DNA from 4 places in the Streptomyces sp. NPDC058525 genome. Region 3 is predicted to be linked to each of the others. Evidence: riboswitches for the same ligand, from Rfam matches in the RefSeq annotation. Region 3 holds a riboswitch; each other region holds the start of a gene.
The links. A riboswitch is a leader RNA that binds a small molecule or an ion and turns the genes downstream of it on or off. The one in region 3 is predicted to bind cobalamin.
Positions count from the first base shown of each region.

Region 1: linked by a shared signal. The riboswitch ahead of ACFWP3_RS00830 (ABC transporter substrate-binding protein) and the one ahead of ACFWP3_RS31050 (DUF4430 domain-containing protein) in region 3 are both predicted to bind cobalamin.
Region 2: linked by a shared signal. The riboswitch ahead of metE (5-methyltetrahydropteroyltriglutamate--homocysteine S-methyltransferase) and the one ahead of ACFWP3_RS31050 (DUF4430 domain-containing protein) in region 3 are both predicted to bind cobalamin.
Region 4: linked by a shared signal. The riboswitch ahead of ACFWP3_RS18480 (acyl-CoA thioesterase) and the one ahead of ACFWP3_RS31050 (DUF4430 domain-containing protein) in region 3 are both predicted to bind cobalamin.

Region 1 covers NZ_JBHXNP010000001.1:171,972-177,023, forward strand. The annotation lists gene ACFWP3_RS00830 (ABC transporter substrate-binding protein) at 1-1,120, opposite strand, end outside; cobalamin riboswitch at 1,351-1,544, opposite strand; gene ACFWP3_RS00835 (cupin domain-containing protein) at 1,718-2,068, shown strand; gene ACFWP3_RS00840 (hypothetical protein) at 2,464-3,198, opposite strand; gene ACFWP3_RS00845 (hypothetical protein) at 3,527-4,486, opposite strand; gene ACFWP3_RS00850 (tetratricopeptide repeat protein) at 4,928-5,052, opposite strand, start outside.
Region 2 covers NZ_JBHXNP010000084.1:12,854-17,905, forward strand. The annotation lists gene ACFWP3_RS30895 (response regulator transcription factor) at 1-638, opposite strand, end outside; gene ACFWP3_RS30900 (hypothetical protein) at 775-1,413, shown strand; gene ACFWP3_RS30905 (short-chain fatty acyl-CoA regulator family protein) at 1,458-2,861, opposite strand; cobalamin riboswitch at 3,102-3,322, shown strand; gene metE (5-methyltetrahydropteroyltriglutamate--homocysteine S-methyltransferase) at 3,487-5,052, shown strand, end outside.
Region 3 covers NZ_JBHXNP010000085.1:6,749-11,800, forward strand. The annotation lists gene ACFWP3_RS31035 (carotenoid oxygenase family protein) at 1-80, shown strand, start outside; gene ACFWP3_RS31040 (hypothetical protein) at 188-514, opposite strand; gene ACFWP3_RS31045 (hypothetical protein) at 590-865, shown strand; cobalamin riboswitch at 945-1,094, shown strand; gene ACFWP3_RS31050 (DUF4430 domain-containing protein) at 1,241-1,729, shown strand; gene ACFWP3_RS31055 (3-hydroxybutyryl-CoA dehydrogenase) at 1,828-2,712, opposite strand; gene aceB (malate synthase A) at 2,709-4,307, opposite strand; gene aceA (isocitrate lyase) at 4,452-5,052, opposite strand, start outside.
Region 4 covers NZ_JBHXNP010000036.1:3,557-8,608, forward strand. The annotation lists gene ACFWP3_RS18470 (FecCD family ABC transporter permease) at 1-220, opposite strand, end outside; gene ACFWP3_RS18475 (ABC transporter substrate-binding protein) at 301-1,290, opposite strand; gene ACFWP3_RS18480 (acyl-CoA thioesterase) at 1,624-2,082, opposite strand; cobalamin riboswitch at 2,150-2,375, opposite strand; gene ACFWP3_RS18485 (2OG-Fe(II) oxygenase) at 2,569-3,426, shown strand; gene ACFWP3_RS18490 (methionyl-tRNA formyltransferase) at 3,491-4,438, opposite strand; gene ACFWP3_RS18495 (lysine N(6)-hydroxylase/L-ornithine N(5)-oxygenase family protein) at 4,727-5,052, shown strand, end outside.

The sequences.
Region 1 (5,052 bases), on a different contig from region 3:
AGTAGTCGTTGCCGCCGCCGGGGCCCAGCGCCTTCGTGTTCGTCCAGACCACACCGCCGGAAAGGGCCTTCAGCTGTCCGTACCGACTGTCGGCCTTGACCGCGTCGGCGGTGGACGTCCACTTCTGGTCGGCGATCCAGACCGGGGACGCGCCGCCCTTGGCGTACACGGCCTCGAAGTTCAGCTGGAGGTTGCCGGTACCCGCCTCACCGGCCCAGGGGTACGTGCCGCCCGCATCCTTGATCAGCTGGGCGGCGTAGCTGCCACCGGCGGGCATGTACCAGGTGCCCTGGTACATCGTGCCGGGCAGCACCTCGACGGGCTTGCCCGCCGCGACCGCCTGCGCACCCTTCTCGGCGACCTTCCGGTAGTCGCCCTCGATGGTGTCGAATACCTCGCCGGCGCGCTTCTCCGCTCCGGTGAGCGCGGCCATCGCCTTGACCCACTCGGCGCGGCCGAGCGGACTCGGCTCCAGCCACTCGGCGTTGGCGACCACGGCGATCCCGGCCTGACGCAGCTTCGGGTACTGCGGGTCGTCGGTGCCCTGGGTCATCAGCACGTCCGGCTTGGCGCCGATCACCGTCTCGGCGTTGAGGGTGCGGTCCTTGGCGTACTCGGTGACCTTGCCCGCCTTCACCCGCTCGACCACCTGGGCGGAGGAGATGTTCGCGGCGCTCGCCACACCCGTCAGGACGTCCAGGGTGCCGGTCTCGGTCAGCAGCGGAAGGTGGGTGGTGGAGGCGGAGTACAGACTCTTGACCGGAACCGTGACCTGCTGCGCGGACGCCAGCTCACCGGACAGCTCCGGCTTCGGCGCACCGCACTTGACCAGCACGTACGACTCCGGCTTCCCCTTGGGGAAGGGCTCGTTGACGGTGAGGACCTGGTAGCTCTTCTCGTACCGGAGCGTGAAGTTCTTGGCGTGCTCCACCGTCGACTTGACCGGGAAGTAGTCCTTGGCCGGGTCGAAGTCCTTGATGCAGCCCTCCCCGGCGGCCTGGGCCTTGGCGTCGGCGGGCGGGTCGGCGTCACTGCCACACGCCGTGAGCGTGAGGGCGACCGTGAGGAAGGCTGCCGCAGCAGCCTGACGACGGCCGGGCATGACGGATCGTACGGACACAGTGACTCCTGGTGGCATACGTGGACAGTGCGCACCGGCACTCCGGGGCGCGCGTGATGCGGCGTACGGGAAGGGACCTGCTGAGGAAGGGGGTCGTCAGAACCTGAGGGAAGGGGCCCGTGCGTCAAGCCGGGCAGGCCGGCCCCGCAGGGCCGCGGGCACCGCAGAGCTGCCGCCGTGGGTACGCAGGCACACGAGTGCCACCGCCTCTCCTGGGGAAATCCGCCCCGTACATCGAGGTGCGACGGCGTGAGTCTCCTGACTCGGGATCAACGCTTCTCCGGCCTTCCCACCCCGGGATGGGGCGGTGGCCATGGCGGAGTCGCTCCCCCTACACAGTGGCGGTACCGTGCCGGAATCTCACCGGCTTCCTCGTTCCGCCGTCGCTTGTCAGGCGGAAGCATCGCAGAATCGGCCACGGCCACGCCAGACCCACAACTGTGCGACCAGCCACAGGAGGTCTCGCCTTGAGGCACCCCGCGGTAACGGGATGCGGCGTCCATCTTGTGGTCAGAAAGGCCTGGGGCTCTGGGAACGTTGACGCGGGTCGGCGCAGGACCGCCACCGCGTAACGCCTTCGTCGACAGGGAGAGACGGATGACCACCAAGGACATCGGGCCGGAACCTCAAAGCTTCGACCTGGAGAAGGCGACCCTCGAGAACACGAACTACCGCGCGGTCGCCTGGACCGGGAAGTACCTTCAGTTGACCCTCATGTCGATCCCGGTGGGTGAGGACATCGGCTTGGAGGCGCACCCGGAGACCGACCAATTCCTACGACTCAACGCAGGCCGGGGCCGCGTCCAGATGGGCCGGACGGAGGATCGACTCGACTTCGAGCGGGAGGTCGAGGACGGCTGGGCCATCTTTGTACCGGCCGGCACTTGGCACAACGTCACCAGCTGGTCGGTCCAGACCGCCCAGCAGCCGCCGGACGAGCACGCCTGACCGGCGAGGGCGTCTCGCGATACTACTTCCCGGCCCCGACGCGAGCCGAGCAGCCCTGCGGAGCCGCGCATGGCACGCTGGCCCCGATAGGTCTAGACAACAAACAAGCCCCAGGTCGTTGACCTGGGGCTTTGCTGTGGAGCGGATGACGGGAATCGAACCCGCGCTATAAGCTTGGGAATCACCCGGTACTTGGGTGCTGTGAGAGCCCTGACCTGCGAGAACTTCCATCATTCGACTTGCTGTGGGCGTCTCGGTGTACCCCTCGCTGACCGCTGGTTACCGGTCCTACTGGCACGTTGTGGCACGGCCGCGGCCGCTGATCTGCCCGTAGCGCAACGTGCCGCGCTCTCGTGTAGCTCCAGCGCCGTCTCCGCCGCTCGGCAGTTGTGCACCTAGCTGTCGGGCCGGACACTCACCCTCGATGCATGCATCATGCCGCGCACCCGCTTCGGACCGAGCATCCGACCGTACGCAATCCAGTTGGAGAAGCTGACAAGATCCTCCATGGCCTTGTTGGGGGCGGCGTGGCCTCCCCGCCACCGTTGGATGAGGATCCGAGGGCGAGTCTGCACGACGGTCACCTTCTCGTCACCGTAGGGCCAGCGCGCTACGGCTCCGAAGCGAGCGAGATGAAAGCACGTGGTACTTGCGTCCGTGTTGCCGATTTCCAATGGAGCCCAGTCCGGAGCTAGGGTGTCCGGCAGAGAATCACGGGACTCAGGGTCACAGAAGTACCCCGGTAGAGGAACTTCCCATCTCACCGAGCCGTCATCATCTGCTCCTCGCTGGCTGGTATCAACTTCTGCCGATACCCCCGCCTGAAGCCCTTTAAGGGCAGTTTGATTGGCCTTGCGCTCGGCATCGCGTCTCGGTCCGACTCCGACCTCAACCTCGGCTACGGTCAGAAGGCCCTCCATCCAGAGGCCGGCGAGACAGCGCAGCGCGAACAGCTGCCCCATGTCCCAACCGGTATAGGGCTGCCCGAGCACCGCGATGCGATCCGCCCACTCCTCGTCGCGCGTCCACCGGTACATGCCAGCTAAGGCCCGAGCGCCCCAATCAGTCTCTGCCCATGCCTCGGCCATGTGATCCGCGGCCCTGCGATGCATGCTGCGTCCTAACTCCATGCCCAGACGATAGAAAACGCCACTGCCAAAGGCGGTCGCGTGTGGCGGGCAACGGCGTCTGAGGAGCGGTTCGCTGCGAGTTCCCACCTCAACCCCTCTACGGCCGGACGAGGCCAAGTACGCCCCCGCGTTGAAGGTCTGACGAAGGACCCGGCCGCTGAGCGGGCGGGTCCCGAAGACGGGTGTCCTACCGCTGTTCCCCGCCCTACCTGGCATGCCTCCGGCACGGCTAGCTCGTCCGCTCAGGCGCAGTTCGGGATGCCTGTTGGCCTAGGCAAGCTTTGGCGACAGTACTGGGGGGCGCTGCGCATGAGCGTGGGGTTGATGCTCAGGCTCCCGCGGTATCCGCGGATCCAGTCGAGGTTGCTTGTAGTTGCTGGATTGGCATGATCACTCCGCTAGCAGTGCCTGCGCGCAACGAATCCTTGGTGGGTGGTGGTACGAGTGGCGGGCGCCGGGGTCCTAGAGGAGGTGTGGGATCGACCGTCTCTTGTGGCTCTGCTCCCTCTGGCTGATAGCGGACATCGTAGGGAATGCTGCCAAAGGCGAGAAGCAGGGTGTTCGTCTGGCTGAAGTGATCCACGTACCAGCCGAAGTCCATACTGTCTGGGGCGAGGGTCAGCCATTGGAGCTGCCCGTATTGCTTGCGATATTCAGGTGTTGGTGAATTAGATCCCGGAGCGGTGAAGATTCCACTGTATCCCGGTTCGGTGCATACGGTCAGGGTTCTTTGCAGAACGTGCTGGGTCAACCCCCATACTGCTACACCGGCAGTGCGCAGCAGGTAGGCGCTCATCACCAGCCCGGCGGCCGCATTTCGGTCGATTGCGAACAGCTCCTCCGGTACCTGTGAGTCCAAATGGGCGCCACCCCACTTGTTGGCGTACTCCCGAATGAACTTGTCCCAGCTGTATGAAGCGGGACCGGATTTCGTGGAACAGCGAAGGACGGGTTCCTGTATCCATTTGGAGAGTGTCAATTGTCTGGCGCCATGCATCACGGCCCCGGGCTCTTCGACGGGTAGGGAGCCGATCGACATGTAGGCACCCGAGGGTACCGGGGCGCGCGAGGCCTGAAGTGTTGGGTACTCGATGCTGAACCCTCTGCAAGCTGTTAGTAGAACCCCGTTACCTTTACCTGATCCGACGAGTGACCTGAGGGTGACGGCTAGGTCGTCAATAGCTGCCACGTTTCCGTGGTCGATTCGCTCGATGTGGTCTGAGACGCGCGAAGCCATATGCGTGAGCGCGCCTGCCAGATGATGTAGACGATCGTCGGGGAAAGTCACGACAGCTTCCTGCCTTCTGGTAGCGGGTTGTCGCTAGATTGCCACGTCTGGCGGTCGGCACCGATCCGTTCTGCCGCAATGAGGCCTGGTGGGAGGAGAGCAAGCATTAGCCCCCCAGCTCCCATACCGTCCGCCGTCGGCCACACGTATGTGGAGCGGACGCCCGGTGCGGTGTCTGATCGGCTTGTCCTGGGGCGACGGTGGTCGGGATGGAGTTCCCCGCCCCAGCCATCCAGGGTCGGCACTCGCGCAAGACGCCCTCGCCATCCCAGAACCTGAGGCCCCCGTCGGAGGCATGTCGGTGAGTGATGGAATAGACGGGCCGTGGGGGCTCGACTCTTGCCCTTGATGAGGTAGCGAAACCTGTATCAGGTCCCCGCACTGGCCTTGCGGGTAGGCAATAAGCCTTCCCGCGGAGCGGGTGATGGTGTGGGGCTCCTGCTAGCCCGTGATTCTGGCCGCCCGCTCGCGTAGTTCCTGGGCCTCTGGGACTCCGCTGTACCTGCGGAGGCGTACGCGCATGTCCTGGAGGGCGGCCTGGACCTTCACCGAGCGGATGCCGTCCG
Region 2 (5,052 bases), on a different contig from region 3:
ACGGTCTCCAGCGCGGCGCGGCCGAACGGCGCGTCGATCTTGCGGCGCACGGCGCTGATGTGGACCTCGACCACGTTGGGGTCGCCGGCGAAGGCGATGTCCCACACCTGCTCCAGGATCTCCCGCTTCGGCACGACCTCGCCCGGGCGCCGCGCCAGGTACTCCAGGACCGCGAACTCCCGGGCCGTCAGCCGTATCTCGGTGTCGCCTCGGGAGCAGCTGTGCCGGGCCGGATCCAGCACCAGGTCGCCGAAGCGCATCACCTGGGGGCCGCGGCGGCCCGTGCGCCGGGCCAGCGCGCGCAGCCGGGCGACCAGGACGAGGTAGGAGAAGGGCTTGGACAGGAAGTCGTCGGCGCCGGTGTCCAGGGCCTCCGCCTCGTCGTACTCGCCGTCCTTCGCCGTGAGCATCAGGATGCCGGACTCGTTCCCGGCGGCGCGCAGCCGTGCGCAGACCCGGTAGCCGTTGAGGCCGGGCAGCATGATGTCGAGCACGATCAGGTCGTAGTCGTGCTCGGTGGCCAGCCACAGCCCTTGCGGCCCGTCGTGGGCCACGTCCACCGAGAACCCCTCCGACTGGAGTCCCCGTTGCAGGGCCACGGCCAGCCGGCGTTCGTCCTCCACCACCAGTACGCGCATGCCGACCAGGGTCTCAGGCCCGGCCCGCGACAGGCTGAAGAGGTCTTCAGCTGACTTCAGGTGGGCTTCAGCATCCGCTCAGCATGCTCTGCAACGAGCCGGGCGCCGTGCCTGGTTGTGCCTGAGGAGTCCTGGTATGTCTGAATCCTTCCCGCCGTCCGAGCAGCCCGGGCAGGCCCCGCCGCCCGCGAACGCCCCGCAGTCCGGCGCGCGCAAGCGCGTGGACCTGGGGCGCCTGGTGCCCCGGCGCAAGGGCGCCCGGTGGGCGGCGCTGGGCGCGGCCGTGGTGATCGTCGGCGGTGTGGCGGTGGCGGTGGCCGTGGACGAGCACCACGACGAGCGGAGGGCCGGGTTCCGCTTCGGCTGGGCCGAGCGCGGCCCCGAGGGCGGCGAGCGGCGCGGTCCGGCGGCCGGCGGCGAGCACGGCGAGCGGGTGTTCGGCGACACCGAGAACCGCAAGCACCCCAAGGACCTCAAGGTGTTCAAGGAGATGCGGGAAGGGGCCCCGAACCCGCGCGCCGCCGAAGAGGGTCCCGCGGGCTCCGCGAAGACCGCCCCCGCGCCCCTGCCCTCGCTGGCCATCGGGCAGGCGGCCGACAAGGCGGCCGGGGCGGTGGACGGCGGCAAGGTGGAGAGCATCCGCGTGGTCGCCCAGGAGGGCGGCGGCAGCGCGTGGCTGGCCGTCGTACTCGGACCGGACGGCGTCCGGCACGCGGTCACGGTCTCCGGCACGGACGGCACCGTCACCAGCAACGTCCCCGTCAACCGGCCGTAGCCGGGCGGGCGTAGGCGGGCGGGGGCGTCGTCGGGCGGCGCGGCTCAGCCGCGTTCGGCCGCGACCGGGTACGGCACGAAGCTGCTGCTGTTCTCGTCGACGGCGAGGGCCCGGCCGAGGGGCGGCACGGCCCGCTGCGGGCAGTCGAGGCGTTCGCAGAGGCGGCAGCCCATGCCGATCGGGGTGTCGGCGGAGGTCTTGCCGAGGTCGAGGCCGTCGGAGTAGACGAGCCGGGAGGCGTGCCGGATCTCGCAGCCCAGGCCGATCGCGAAGGTCTTGCCCGGTTCGCCCCAGCCGCCGCGGTGGCGGGTGACGGCGCGGGCGGTCCACAGATGGCGCTGTCCGTCGGGCATGGCGGCGACCTGCACGTGGATGCGGCCGGGCGCGGCGAAGGCCTCGTACACGTTCCACAGCGGGCAGGTGCCGCCGGCGCGGGAGAAGTGGAATCCGGTCGCCGACTGTCGCTTGGACATGTTGCCCGCCCGGTCGACCCGTACGAAGGAGAAGGGCACCCCGCGCAGCCGGGGGCGTTGCAGGGTGCTCAGCCGGTGGCAGACGGTCTCGTAGCCGAGGCCGAAGCGGTCCGTGAGCCGCTCGATGTCGTAGCGGAACTCCTCGGCGGCCGTGTGGAAGGCGCCGTACGGGAGGATCAGCGCGGCGGCGAAGTAGTTGGCGATGCCGATCCGGGCCAGGGCGTGGGCGGGGGAGTCCGCCGGGAAGTCCTCGGCCGCCAGCCGGTCGAGCTCCTGCCCGTACTCCAGCAGCGCCAGCTGGGTGGCCATCCGGAAGGCCTGCTGGCCCGGCCGCAGCCGGCTCGACACGTGCAGGACCCGGCTCGTCGCGTCGTAGTGGTGCAGCCGGTCCGAATCGGCCGCGAGGCGCACCCCGTGCCGGTCCAGGAGCCGCGCCGACAGGGCGCGTACGACGTCCCCCGGGCGGATCCCGATCTCGCGGGCCAGCGACTCGGCGGCGAGATCGGTGTCGTGGAGGTAGTTCTGCCGCCGGTAGAAGAACTCGCGGATCTCCTCGTGCGGCGAGCGCGGCCCCTCCGCCGCGCCGTCCCGGCCGTCCGCGTCCCCGGCGAGCCGCTCGGCGAGCAGCTGGGAGCGCCGGCCGAGGTCCAGCAGCACCCCGGCGACGGCGGGCATCCGGGTGGCCAGCTCCGCCAGGTCCGACGGGGACACCCGGGCCTCGGCGACCTCGGTGGCGAGGGCCTCGCGCAGGTCGGCCAGCAGCCGGCTGGTGTCGCGCTCCGAGAAGAAGCCGGGATCGACGCCGAAGGCCTCGGTCAGCCGCAGCAGCACGGGCACGGTGAGCGGCCGCGAGTCGTGTTCCATCTGGTTCAGGTAGCTCGGCGAGATCGCGAGGACGCGCGCCAGCTCGGCCTGGCTCATCCGGCGCTCCTCGCGCAGCCGCCGCAGTCTGGCCCCCGCGTACGTCTTGCCCACCGCGCTCCCCCTCCGTGTGACCGGGACGCCGCAACCCTACGCGGGATCCCGGCGCCGCAGGTCTTTGCAAACTTGGCAAAAACACCTCCTGGGATTCGCAGAACTTGGCATGCGTGCCTCTTCACCGGCCGCGGACGAGCGGTCCACGGGGACGATGACGGTCTTGGCAAGGGGGCGCCGTGTCCCATGTCACCGTCCGGCATGTGAGCCGCTGTACCGGTCCTCCAGGACCTGCGCATACGCTGATCGACAGCAGCTGGTTCGCCCCGTCCGCCAGACGGGATGCGTCGTAAGAGGGAACCCGGTGGGAATCCGGGACTGCCCCGCAGCGGTGAGCGGGAACGACCGCCGTCATACGCACTGGACCCGGACGGGTCTGGGAAGCGACGGCCAGTAGGTGTCTGCCCCAACGGCAGACGTGCCCGCAAGTCCGAAGACCTGCCCGTTGCCCGCGCACGCACAGCCGTGCGCGGACATCCCGGTGACCTCGTGGGCGGGTCGGCGAACAGATCTCGACGGCAGCAGCGGCGCATCGCGCCCCGGCGGACCGTCAGGTCCGTGACCCCTTCGCGCTCCACGTCCCGCCACCGGGACTCATGGAGACAAGCTCGCGAAGGAGAGTTCCGTGACAACCGAGTCCGCGACCGCGGCCGTAGAGGCCACCGTGTACGGCTACCCCCGCCAGGGGCAGAACCGTGAACTGAAGAAGGCCATCGAGGGCTACTGGAAGGGCCGCGTCAGCGCCGAAGCCCTCCACGAGACCGCCGCACTCCTGCGCCGGACCAACTGGGGCCGGCTGGCCGACGCCGGCATCACCGAGGTCCCCACCGGCGACTTCTCGTACTACGACCACGTCCTCGACACCAGCGTCATGGTCGGCGCCGTCCCCGCCCGCCACCGCGCCGCGGTCGCCGCCGACGCCCTCGACGGCTACTTCGCCATGGCTCGCGGCACCCAGGACGTGGCGCCGCTGGAGATGACCAAGTGGTTCGACACCAACTACCACTACCTGGTGCCGGAACTCGGGCCCGACACCCGCTTCACCGCCGACTCCACCCGGCAGGTCGCCGAACTGAAGGAAGCCCTGGCCCTCGGCCTGAAGGCCCGCCCGGTGCTCGTCGGACCGGTCACCTACCTGCTGCTCGCCAAGCCCGCCCCCGGCGTGGCCGAGGACTTCCAGCCGATCACCCTGCTCGACCGGCTGCTGCCCGTGTACGCCCAGGTCCTCGCCAACCTGCGCGCCGCCGGAGCCGAATGGGTCCAGCTGGACGAACCCGCCCTCGTGGCGGACCGCTCCCCGGCCGAACTGGGCGTCGCCGCACGGGCCTACCGCGAGCTCGGCGGACTCGACCAAGCCGAGCGGCCCAAGCTGCTGGTCGCCTCGTACTTCGACCGGCTCGGCGAGGCCCTGCCCGTGCTGGCCAAGGCCCCCGTGGAAGGACTCGCGCTCGACTTCACCGAGCGGGCGGCCGCCAACCTCGACGACCTCGCGGCGGTGGGCGGACTCCCCGGCAAGCGCCTGGTCGCGGGCGTGGTCAACGGCCGCAACATCTGGATCAACGACTACGAGAAGTCCCTCACCACCCTCGGCACCCTGCTCGGCCTCGCCGACCGCGTCGACGTCGCCGCGTCCTGCTCCCTGCTCCACGTACCGCTGGACGCGGGCGCCGAACGGGACATCGACCCGCAGATCCGCCGCTGGCTGGCCTTCGCCCGCCAGAAGACCGCCGAGATCACCACCCTCGCCCGCGGCCTCGCCCGGGGCACCGGAGCCATCGCGGCCGAACTCGCCGCCAACCGCGCCGACCTGGCCTCCCGTGCGAACTCCGCGATCACCCACGACCCGGCCGTACGGGCCCGGACCGCGGCCGTCACCGACACCGACGGCCGCCGCTCCCAGCCGTACGAGCAGCGTGCGGCGGCCCAGCGGGCCCACCTGGGGCTGCCGCTGCTGCCCACGACGACCATCGGCTCCTTCCCGCAGACCGCCGAACTGCGCACCGCCCGCGCCGACCTGCGCGCCGGGCGGCTCGACGAAGCCGGCTACGAGAGCCGCATCGAGGCCGAGATCCGCGAGGTGCTCTCCTTCCAGGAGAAGACCGGCATCGACGTCCTCGTGCACGGCGAGCCCGAACGCAACGACATGGTCCAGTACTTCGCGGAGCAGCTCACCGGATACCTGGCCACTCAG
Region 3 (5,052 bases):
GCCCCATGGCCCGCGCCCGCATCCCGGTCCGAGTCCCACTAGGCCTACACGGCTCCTGGCTACCGACGGACACCGTCTGACCAACCAGCCCCGACCGGCCGCTACGGGTCGGCCAGCCCCTCGGAAAGGTCCACCGAACAGTTCTGCCGGCACGGCATCAGGCCCGGCAACCGTCATCCGTCATCCGTCATCCGTCATCCGTCACAGCACCGGAGCTCGGGGGGCCGGCGACGCGCCGGACACGGCCCACCCACGAGTCGTGGGTCAGCGAGGACCATGCGGCACCGAGTTCGATCCCGTGGTGGGTGCGAGCGAGGTCCGCCAGGGGTGTGAAGAGCGCCGCCTGGACCTCCTCGACGGCCGCTTCGGACGGCATCGCGACCTTGCCGCAGCCGCCCAGGCCGTCGTCGGCGAGGAACGTGTACGGCCACACGCCCTGTCCCGTCAGCAGGATGATCTCGCTCGGTATGCCGAGGGCCGGGCGCTTCTTCTTCGGCTTGGGTCGTCTTGCCACGGCCCCATCCAACCCGACATCGCGCCAACGCCAAACCGGATGCGAGCGACGCGGCAGCGCTGAGAAGATCCGGACATGCCAAGCCCCACCGTGGAAGAACTCCTCGCCAACGTTCACGGACTGACGCCCGAGCGCGCCGAACAGATCGGCGATCGGATCGACGCATGTCGGAGGCTGCTGGACGCCGGCGCCGACATGGACTCCGTCCAACAGCACCTGAAGGACGAGGGCGTCGGCATCCTCTACGCGATCCTGATCACCACCCGGCTGCTCGGGGACCACCCCAGCAGGCTGCGCGCGGCGCGGGAAATCGTGGAGTGCAGCCCGGCCCGTATGCACAACGCCGGCTGACGAGGGGGCGCCCCGTCCGCGCTCGCACGCCGTGGAGCCGGAAAGTCGCCACTGGTCAGCACGTTGTTACGACCGTACGATTCATCTGCCCGGTCGCACCGGGCGACAACGACAACTGAATGGCCGTATGACCTGGGGGAAGCCGGTGGGAATCCGGCGCTGACCTGCAACCGTGTGGGGCGCATCCGCGTCGCGAGCCGGGGCGCCCGGCGTGCGGCTCGTACCGCTTCCACTGTCACGGTCTACAGCGCGGAGCCTTGAGTCGCCGGATCACCGACGGCCCCGTCCCCGCCGCCGCGGAGGGAGCGGCGCTGCCGGGGGATGTCGTGCGGAGCAGGGGCGTGCTGTGCGCCCTCCCCGCTCGAAAGGCATTCCATGCGCCCGAACCTCGTCCGTCGCACCCTCGTCACGACGGCCGCCCTGGGGCTCGCGCTCGCCACCGCGCCGGCCGTCGCCCACGCCGAGCCGGTGCCCCACTCCAACGCCCCGGTCAAGGTCAGCCTCACGGTGCAGGGTCCGAGCGGGCTGCTGTTCAAGGGCAAGATAAAGACCAAGGGCCACGACGTCACCACCGCCACCGGCGGCACGCACAAGTGCGACGGCACGAACGGTTCGGCCAACCCGAGCGCCGTGCCCACGCCCACCGCCGCGCTGGACGACGCCGCCAAGAAGAAGAACTTCACCTGGGACGGCACCTGGTACGCCTCGTTCGACGACTTCTCCGTCGACACGATCAAGAACGTCAGCGGGGGCGGCTCCGCCTACTGGAGCATCTCCGTCAACGGCACCCCGACGCCCGTCGGCGGCTGCCAGTTCAAGCTGAACGCCGGTGACCAGGTCGCCTTCACCTGGACCTCGTTCTAAAGCAGACGCGGTGGGGGCGCGGCGACACCACTCGCCGCACCCCCACCGTTCCTGCGTGCCTCCGGCGCACCCTCAGCCCGGAGACCGTGCCGGGGCCCTCAGCCCCGGCCGTACGTGTGGAACCCGCGGCCGCTCTTGCGGCCCAGCAGCCCCGCCTGCACCATCCGCCGGAGCAGCGGGGGCGGGGCGTACAGCGGTTCCTTGAATTCGGCGTACAGCGATTCCGCGATGGCCGCGACCGTGTCCAGGCCGATCAGGTCGGCGAGTTTGAGCGGGCCCATGGGGTGGGCGCAGCCCAGTTCCATGCCGGCGTCGACATCGGCGGCGCTCGCGAACCCGGACCCGGCCATCCGGATCGCCGACAACAGGTACGGGATCAGCAGCGCGTTGACGACGAAGCCGGCCCGGTCCTGGGAGCGGACCGTGGTCTTGCCCAGCGCGTCGCGGGCGAAGCCTTCGACGGCGGCCAGGGTGTCGGCCGAGGTGTGCAGCGAGGAGACGACCTCCACGAGCGGGAGCACGGGCACGGGGTTGAAGAAGTGCAGGCCCACGACCCGGTCGGCGCGGCCGGTGGCCATGCCCAGCCGCATGACGGGGATGGCGGAGGTGTTCGTGGCGAGGATGGCCTGCGGGTCCTCGACGATCTTGTCGAGGGCGGTGAAGACCTCCGTCTTCGCGTCCGGGTTCTCCGTGACGGCCTCGATGACGAGCTGCCGGTCGGCCAGGTCCTCCAGGTCCCCGGTGAACACGAGCCGGGCCAGGGCGTCTTCTGCGGAGATCCGGTCCAGCTTGCCCCGCTGGACGGCCCGCTCCAGGGAGACGGCGACCCGCTCCCGGGCCGAGCGGGCGGCGGTGGCGTCCGACTCGGCGACGACGGTGTCGAGGCCGGCGCGGGCGCACACTTCGGCGATGCCGGCGCCCATCTGGCCGCCGCCGACCACCCCGACGCGCCGGATGCGGGCCGCTCCCGCGACGGCGCTCACGCGTTCACCTGCGCGGGGGCGCGGCGGACGAGGTGGCGGGTGTAGGCGTCGCAGGTGAAGAAGGCGGGGAGCTGCACGGACAGTGCGCTGTCCACGAAGACCTCCCGGGCTTCCAGTACGAGCGCCTGCGAGTCCTCGGCGTCCAGCGCCGCGCATTCGGCGTCGAGCAGGTCGATGACGGTACCCCGCTCCACTCGGTCGTGGCGGAGCCACTGCCAGATCTGCACACGTGCGATCTCGGCGGTCGCGGCGTCCTCCATCAGCCCGTTCAGGGCGACGGCTCCGCTGCCGCGCAGCCAGGCGTCGAAGTAGCGCAGGGCCACGGCCACGTTGGAGCGGATGCCCTCGTGGGTGGGCGGGGCGGCGATGCGGCGGACGGACAGCAGGTCCGCCGCGGCGACCTCGACGTCCTCACGGGTCCGGTCCAGCTGGTTCGGGTGGTTCCCGAGGACCCCGTCGAAGACGTCGCGGCAGACGGGGACGAGCCCGGGGTGGGCGACCCAGGATCCGTCGAAGCCGTCCTCGGCCTCGCGCTCCTTGTCGAGTCGGACCTTGGCGAGCGCGGCGCTGTTGGCCTCCGCGTCGCGGCTGGGGACGTGGGCGGCCATGCCTCCGATGGCGTGGGCGCCGCGCTTGTGGCAGGTACGGACGAGGAGTTCGGTGTAGGCCCGCATGAAGGGGGCGGTCATGGTGACCGCGGCACGGTCCGGCAGCTGGAAGTCCGTACGGTGTCCGAAGGTCTTGATGAGGCTGAAGAGGTAGTCCCAGCGGCCCGCGTTGAGGCCCGCGCTGTGCTCGCGCAGTGCGTGGAGGATCTCCTCCATCTCGAACGCGGCCGTGATGGTCTCGATGAGGACGGTGGCGCGGATCGTGCCCCGGGGTAGGCCGAGGAGCTCCTGGGCGAGGAGGAAGACGTCGTTCCAGAGGCGGGCCTCGTAGGCGTTCTCCAGCTTGGGGAGGTAGAAGTACGGGCCGTACCCGGCGTCGATCTGCCGCTGGGCGCAGTGGAAGAGGTACAGGCCGAAGTCCACGAGGGAAGCGGAGACGGGCCGTCCGTCGATCTCCAGGTGCTCCTCGGTGAGGTGCCAGCCGCGCGGGCGGACCATGATGGTCGCGACCTGCTCGCGGAGGCGGTACTCCTTGCCCTCGGGGGTGGTGAAGTCGATGCGCCGTTCGATGGCGTCGAGCAGGTTCAGCTGGCCGCCGATGACGTTGTCCCAGGTGGGTGCGGTGGCGTCCTCGAAGTCGGCCATCCACACGCGGGCCCCCGAGTTCAGGGCGTTGACGGTCATCCGGCGGTCCGGCGGCCCGGTGATCTCCACCCGGCGGTCGAGGAGACCCGGGGCGGGCGGTGCGACGCGCCAGTCGGGGTCGGCCCGGACGGCGGACGTGGCGACGGAGAAGTCCAGCGGTGTGCCCGCGACCAGGCGGTCCTTCCGGCGGCGCCGCTCCTTGAGGATCTCCAGACGGCGGGGTTCGAAGGCGGCGTCGAGCCGGCCGATGAACGCGAGCGCGTCCGGGGTGAGGATCTCGTCATGGCGTTCGCCCGGTGCCGCGAGGACCAGGACCGGGTGCGTGGTTGCGGTGGTGGACATGCGGTCTCCTGATGGAGGCGGAGGCGGAGGCGGGGCGGGAGGGGTGCAGGGAGGGGTGCGGGGAGGGTGGCAGGGCGGGGAGCCCCGCGGGAGCCGGATGCGGACGATGGTCCGGCTCCCGCGCAGCGGCTCGGGCGGCGCTGCCTAGTGGAACTGCTCTTCCTCCGTGGAGCCGGCGAGCGCGGTGGTGGAGGAGGCGGGGTTGACGGCGGTGGAGACGAGGTCGAAGTAGCCGGTGCCGACCTCGCGCTGGTGCTTGACGGCCGTGAAGCCGTGCTCCTGCGCGGCGAACTCTCGCTCCTGGAGGTCCACGTACGCGGTCATGCCGTGCTCCGCGTAGCCGCGGGCGAGGTCGAACATGCCGTGGTTGAGGGAGTGGAAGCCGGCCAGCGTGATGAACTGGAAGCGGTAGCCCATCGCACCCAGCTCCCGCTGGAACTTGGCGATCTGGTCGTCGTCCAGCGCTGCCTTCCAGTTGAAGGAGGGCGAGCAGTTGTAGGCGAGCATCTGGTCCGGGTACTGCGCGTGGATGGCCTCGGCGAACTCCCGGGCCTGCGCGAGGTCCGGAGTCCCCGTCTCGACCCAGATCAGGTCGGCGTACGGGGCGTAGGCCAGACCGCGGGCGATGACCGGAGCCATGCCGTTCTGGACGCGGTAGAAGCCCTCCGCCGTGCGCTCCCCCGTCGCGAACCGGGCGTCGCGCTCGTCCACGTCGCTGGTCAGCAGGTTCGCGGCCAGCGCGTCG
Region 4 (5,052 bases), on a different contig from region 3:
CGACCACTCCGGCCAGCAGCACCCGCGGCAGCCGGACGTCGACGACGATCGTCTCCCGCACGGGGGTCCACGTCGGCTCGGCGAGCGCCGGGTGCACGCGGTGCAGCAGGATGCTCCACACCTGGTCGGCCGGGACGCTGATCGAGCCCACCGCGATCGCGGCCGTCGCGGCGCAGGCCACGAGGACCCCGAGGAAGGCGAGCACCAGGCCGTACGGGATCCCGGGCCGGCGCGCCGCGACCGGCGGCCGGCCCTCCTCACGGGGGCCGGCCGCCTCGGCCGCCGGGGCCTTCGCCTCGGTCACTGGACGCGGCCGGGGTGGAGCTGCTTCGCGAGCGACTCGACGGCTCCGGGCATCCGTACGCCGAGCACCGTGGAGGACAGGGGCAGCACCGCGAACCGCTGGTTCTTGATCGCGGGCACGTCCTTCAGCGCCGGGTGGGCGAGCAGGAACTTCTTCTTGTCCTCGACGGACTGGTCGCCGTAGTCGTAGATGACGATGGCCTCGGGGGCGCGCTGGGCGACCTGCTCGAAGGAGACGTCACCGAAGGCCTTGTCCAGGTCGGCGAAGAGGTTCTCGCCGCCGGCCCGCCGGATCATGTCGTTGCCGATGCCCTTGCCGCCCGCGGTGAAGGCCGTCTTGTCGCCGCTGTCGTACACGAAGAGCTTGACCGGGGTGACGCCGGCCAGCTGCGTCTCGACCTTGTCGAGGGTGGCGTGCAGGGACGCCAGCCGCTCCTCGGCCCGCTCGGGCACACCGAAGATCTTGCCGAGGGTGCGGATCTCCTCGTCCATGGAAGCCGCGTTCACCGGACCGGTGGGGCATTCCTCGGTGTTGAGGTGGGTGTTGATGCCGGCCTTGGTGAAGGCGGCCCGGCTGCGCCCCTCCTTCTCGTCGAAGGTGGACTTCCAGCCGCCGTAGACGAAGTCTGGCTCGGCCTCCAGGAGCGCCTCGAAGGACGGGTACTCCTTGGAGATGACCTTCACGCTGTCGTAGGCGCCCTGGTACTCGGGGAGGATCTTGTCGTCGAGGTAGCCCGTGCCCACCATCGACTTCTCCAGGCCGAGCGCCAGCATGACCTCGGTCGCGTGCTGGTTCAGGGAGACCGCGCGCTGCGGCGGACGCTGGTAGGTGGTGCTCACGCCGCAGTTCTCGACCGTGAGCGGAAAGCCCTTGGCTGTCGCGCCCGCCTTCGGGGTGGCGGAGGGCGTCGCGGCGCCTCCGCAGCCGGATATCAACAGGGCTGTGGCGAGGGCGGACAGCAGGGATTTCGAGGGGATGCGGGGCATGGGTGGTCCTCTCACCGCGGATGGGTCGGATGCGTCGGTCGGTCTTCACGCCCCGTCGCGGGGGACGGGGGTGGTGCGGGCCGGGGCAGGGCGGGCCGGGGCGGGCCTGATCGGCCCGGTCGGCCCGGGAGGGGGCGTGCGGCCGGGCCGCGGGAACTGCGGGCAAGCCGATGCGGGGTGGGGAGGGCTCGCGGGGGCGCACGGGGGGCGCGTACGGCGGCTCGTGCCACCCGGTCCCGGGACGACCGGGCACGACCGGGTACGACTGCCCCCGGTCCCGGGGCCGTTGGCGGGCCACGGGCCTCACGCGCCGTCGGGCTCGCGGCCCCCGGCCTACGGGACGAGCGGCTCTGGGGTGTCGAGGGCCGGGGTGTCGAGGGCCGGCACCGGACGCGGCTCGCCCTCGGCGTTTATCGCGACGAAGGTCAGTCTCGCGGTGGCCACTTCCGTGGTGGGGCCCGAGGCGTTCCAGCGCTCGGCCCTGACGCGCACGCCGACCGTCATCGACGTCCGGCCGGCGCGTTCCAGCTCGGCGTCGACGCTGAGCAGGTCGCCGGCGCGCACCGGTGCCAAGAACGCCATCCGGTCCACGGCCACGGTGACGGCGGGGCCGTCGGCGTGCCGTCCGGCCGCGGCAGCGGCGGCGTCGTCGATGAGCTTCATCACCACACCGCCGTGGATGGTGCCGTAGAGGTTGGTGTCGTGCTCGCTCATGATGTGGGCGAGCGTCACCCGGGAGTCGCCCGGGTTCTTGGAAGCGCACTCCACGGTGGCAGCGGTCTGGTCGGCCACGTCAACTCTCCTTCGCGAGTCGCGGCAGAAAGGCCCCGGAGAGTCTTCTTCGGGACCCCGCATGACGTACCGGCATGCGGGCAGTGGCAGGTCTTCGGACTCGCGGACACGCCTGCCGGTCTCCCGGCGGGCACCTAGTGGCCGTCGCTTCCCGGAACCGGTTCCGGTTCCAGTGCGTATGACGGCGGTCGTTCCCGCTCACCGCTGCGGGGCAGTCCCGGATTCCCACCGGGTTCCCTCTTACGACGCATCCCGCCTGGCGGACGGGGCGAACCAGCTGCGCTCACAGCCTACCCGGGCGCATGACGGCTCTGACCAGCCCCGCGGCCCGTCCGTGCGCGCACGGACGGGGACATTCTCCGCGTGCGGGCGGATCCCCGGTACGGCGGTGGTCCGCCGGGGCCGGGCACGGGCGCAGGGGTGTACTCCCGTGCGCCCCGCGTGCTCCTTCGACGGCTTCGGCGGCCCCGCGTACGGTTCCGGGCCATGAGCGGATACGCGAGGGAACCGGCCGCGTCCAGGGAAATCGGTTCCGAGGCCCTGCCTCCCCCCGACCAGTGGTCCACCGCCCCTGTGGTGGCGGCTCCGGTCTGCCGTTTCGAGAACTTCCTCGGCGCGGAACGCGCCGGCACCCTGCTGGACTACGCGATCTCCCGGCAGGCCGACTTCAACGCGGGAACCGTCCTCGACCCGCTCTCGGGCCAGGTCTCCCACAAGGGCCGCAGCTCGCTCGTGCTCCCCGTGACCAGCGCCGTGTTCAGCGCGCACCTCGCCGACTGCCTGCCGCTCGTACAGGAAATCCTCGGCCACCGGGCCGCGCTCACGCACACCCTGACCGTCCTGACGGCGCACGGCGAGGGCGGCCACTACGGCATGCACACCGACGCCTCACGGGTGCGCGACGTCAGCACGGCCGTGTCGGCGGTGTACTACCTGCACCGCGAGCCCCGCGGTTTCGAAGGCGGCCGGCTGCGGCTGTACGACACCCTGCTCCACGAGGGCGGGGCCCGGCCGGCGGAGTCGTACCGCACGATCGAGCCCGAGCACGACACCATCGTGTTCTTCCCGGCCAGCGCCTTTCACGAGGTCGTCCCGTCCACCTGCCCGAGCGGGCTGTTCGCCGACAGCCGGTTCACCCTGACGACGTGGATCAGCGGTACCGGGTCCGGGCCGGAGCCACCCGCCGAGCCGTTCGGGATCTGGCCGTGGATGGCCCGCGCCGCCGAACGCACCCGCCCGCTCGCGGACGCCGAGCGCGACCACGACGGGGCCCGGCCCATCGCCCTGCCGCCCGCCGACCCCGCGACCCGGCTCACCCTGCCCGTACCCCGCACGGCACCGTGACGGCCTGACCGCCGGGTGCGTGCGGGGTCGCCGGGTGCGTGCGGGGTTCGGGGGACCGGGGGGATCAGGGGCGCTGGGTCAGGTATCCGCCCATGGAGGTGAAGTACTCGGCCGCGGGCAGCTCCCGGCCGTCCTCGGTCCGCACCCGGGTGATGGCCAGCCCGTGGTTGCGGCCGGTGCGGGCGTCGGCGCCCGCGACGATCACCACTCCGTCGCCCTCGCGGTAGAAGATGCGGCCCGGCGTGCCGCCGTAGCGGCCCTCGGAGACGACCGCGGCCAGGACTTCGAGCCGCTTGCCCTTGTGGAAGGTGTAGGCGCTCGGGTAGGGCTCGGACTGGGCGCGGACCAGGCGGTCCAGGTCGGCCGCGGGCCAGGTCCAGTCGATGCGGCTGTCCTCGAGGGACCGCTTGTGGAAGAAGCTCGCCTGGGAGCGGTCCTGGTCGGTGTACTCGGCCCGGCCGGAGGCGATGCTGTCCAGCGCGCCGACGACGACCGGGGCGATGAGGTCGACGGTCCGGTGGAAGAGGTCGGTGGCGGTGTCCCGCGGTCCCACCGGTACGGCCTCCTGCCGCACGATGGCGCCGGCGTCGAGTTCGTCGTTCATCATGTGGGCGGTGACGCCCACTTCCGTCTCGCCGTTGATGAGGGCCCAGATCAGCGGGGAGAAGCCGGCGTACTTCGGCAGCAGCGCGTCGTGCACGTTCAGCGTGCCGTGGCGCGGGAGGTTGAAGACGCGCGGGGGCAGCCAGGTCCGCCAGTTGTTGGCGACGATGATGTCCGGGTCGGCCTCCTTGAGGCGTTCGAACAGCTCGTCGTCGTCGGGACGGTTGCGGATCAGCACCGGTACGCCGTGCTCTTCGGCGAGGTCGGCGACGGAGTCGCTCCAGATCTTCTCGTACGCGTGCTCGCTCTTGGGGTGCGTCACGACCAGCACCACGTCGTGCTCGGAGTCCAGGAGGGCTTGCAGGGTGCGATGGCCCCAGGTCTGGTAACCGAACATGACGACCCGCATGGGGTTCCTCCTCGGAGCAGGGGATGGCTGGTGTCGAGTAAAGCAAGGCTTGCCTAAGTTTGCAACGGTGTCTTTTTGTAAGCGAGTTGGTGGAGCCCCTGGTGTCGGCTGCCCGATTTGTCTATCGACAGCCGCCTCGGGATCAGCTTAGCCTTGCCTAAGTTCCGGGTCGCGGCTCCGTTGGCGTGCCCACAATCCGCCCTTCCGCCTTCCGCCCTTCCCGACGCTCGACCCGACGGCTGCCGGCCTGCCCGGCGCGGCGGCTGCCCCCCGCACGATGGGAGTGACATGGCTCAGGTCCGTCCTGGCGACGCCCCGTTGATCCACGACCTCATTGGCATCGGCTTCGGTCCGTCCAACGTGGCGATGGCGATCGCGGTCAGCGAGCACAACGCTCGCGCCGGAAGGCAGGAAGCGTTCACCGCTCACTTCTTCGAACAGCAGCCGCGCTTCGGCTGGCACCGGGGCATGCTCATCGACGACGCGACCATGCAGGTGTGCTTCCTCAAGGACCTGGTGACGCTCCGGAACCCGGCCAGCGAGTTCAGCTTCCTGTGCTACCTGAAGAGCAAGGGGCGGCTGGTCGACTTCATCAACCACAAGACCCTCTTCCC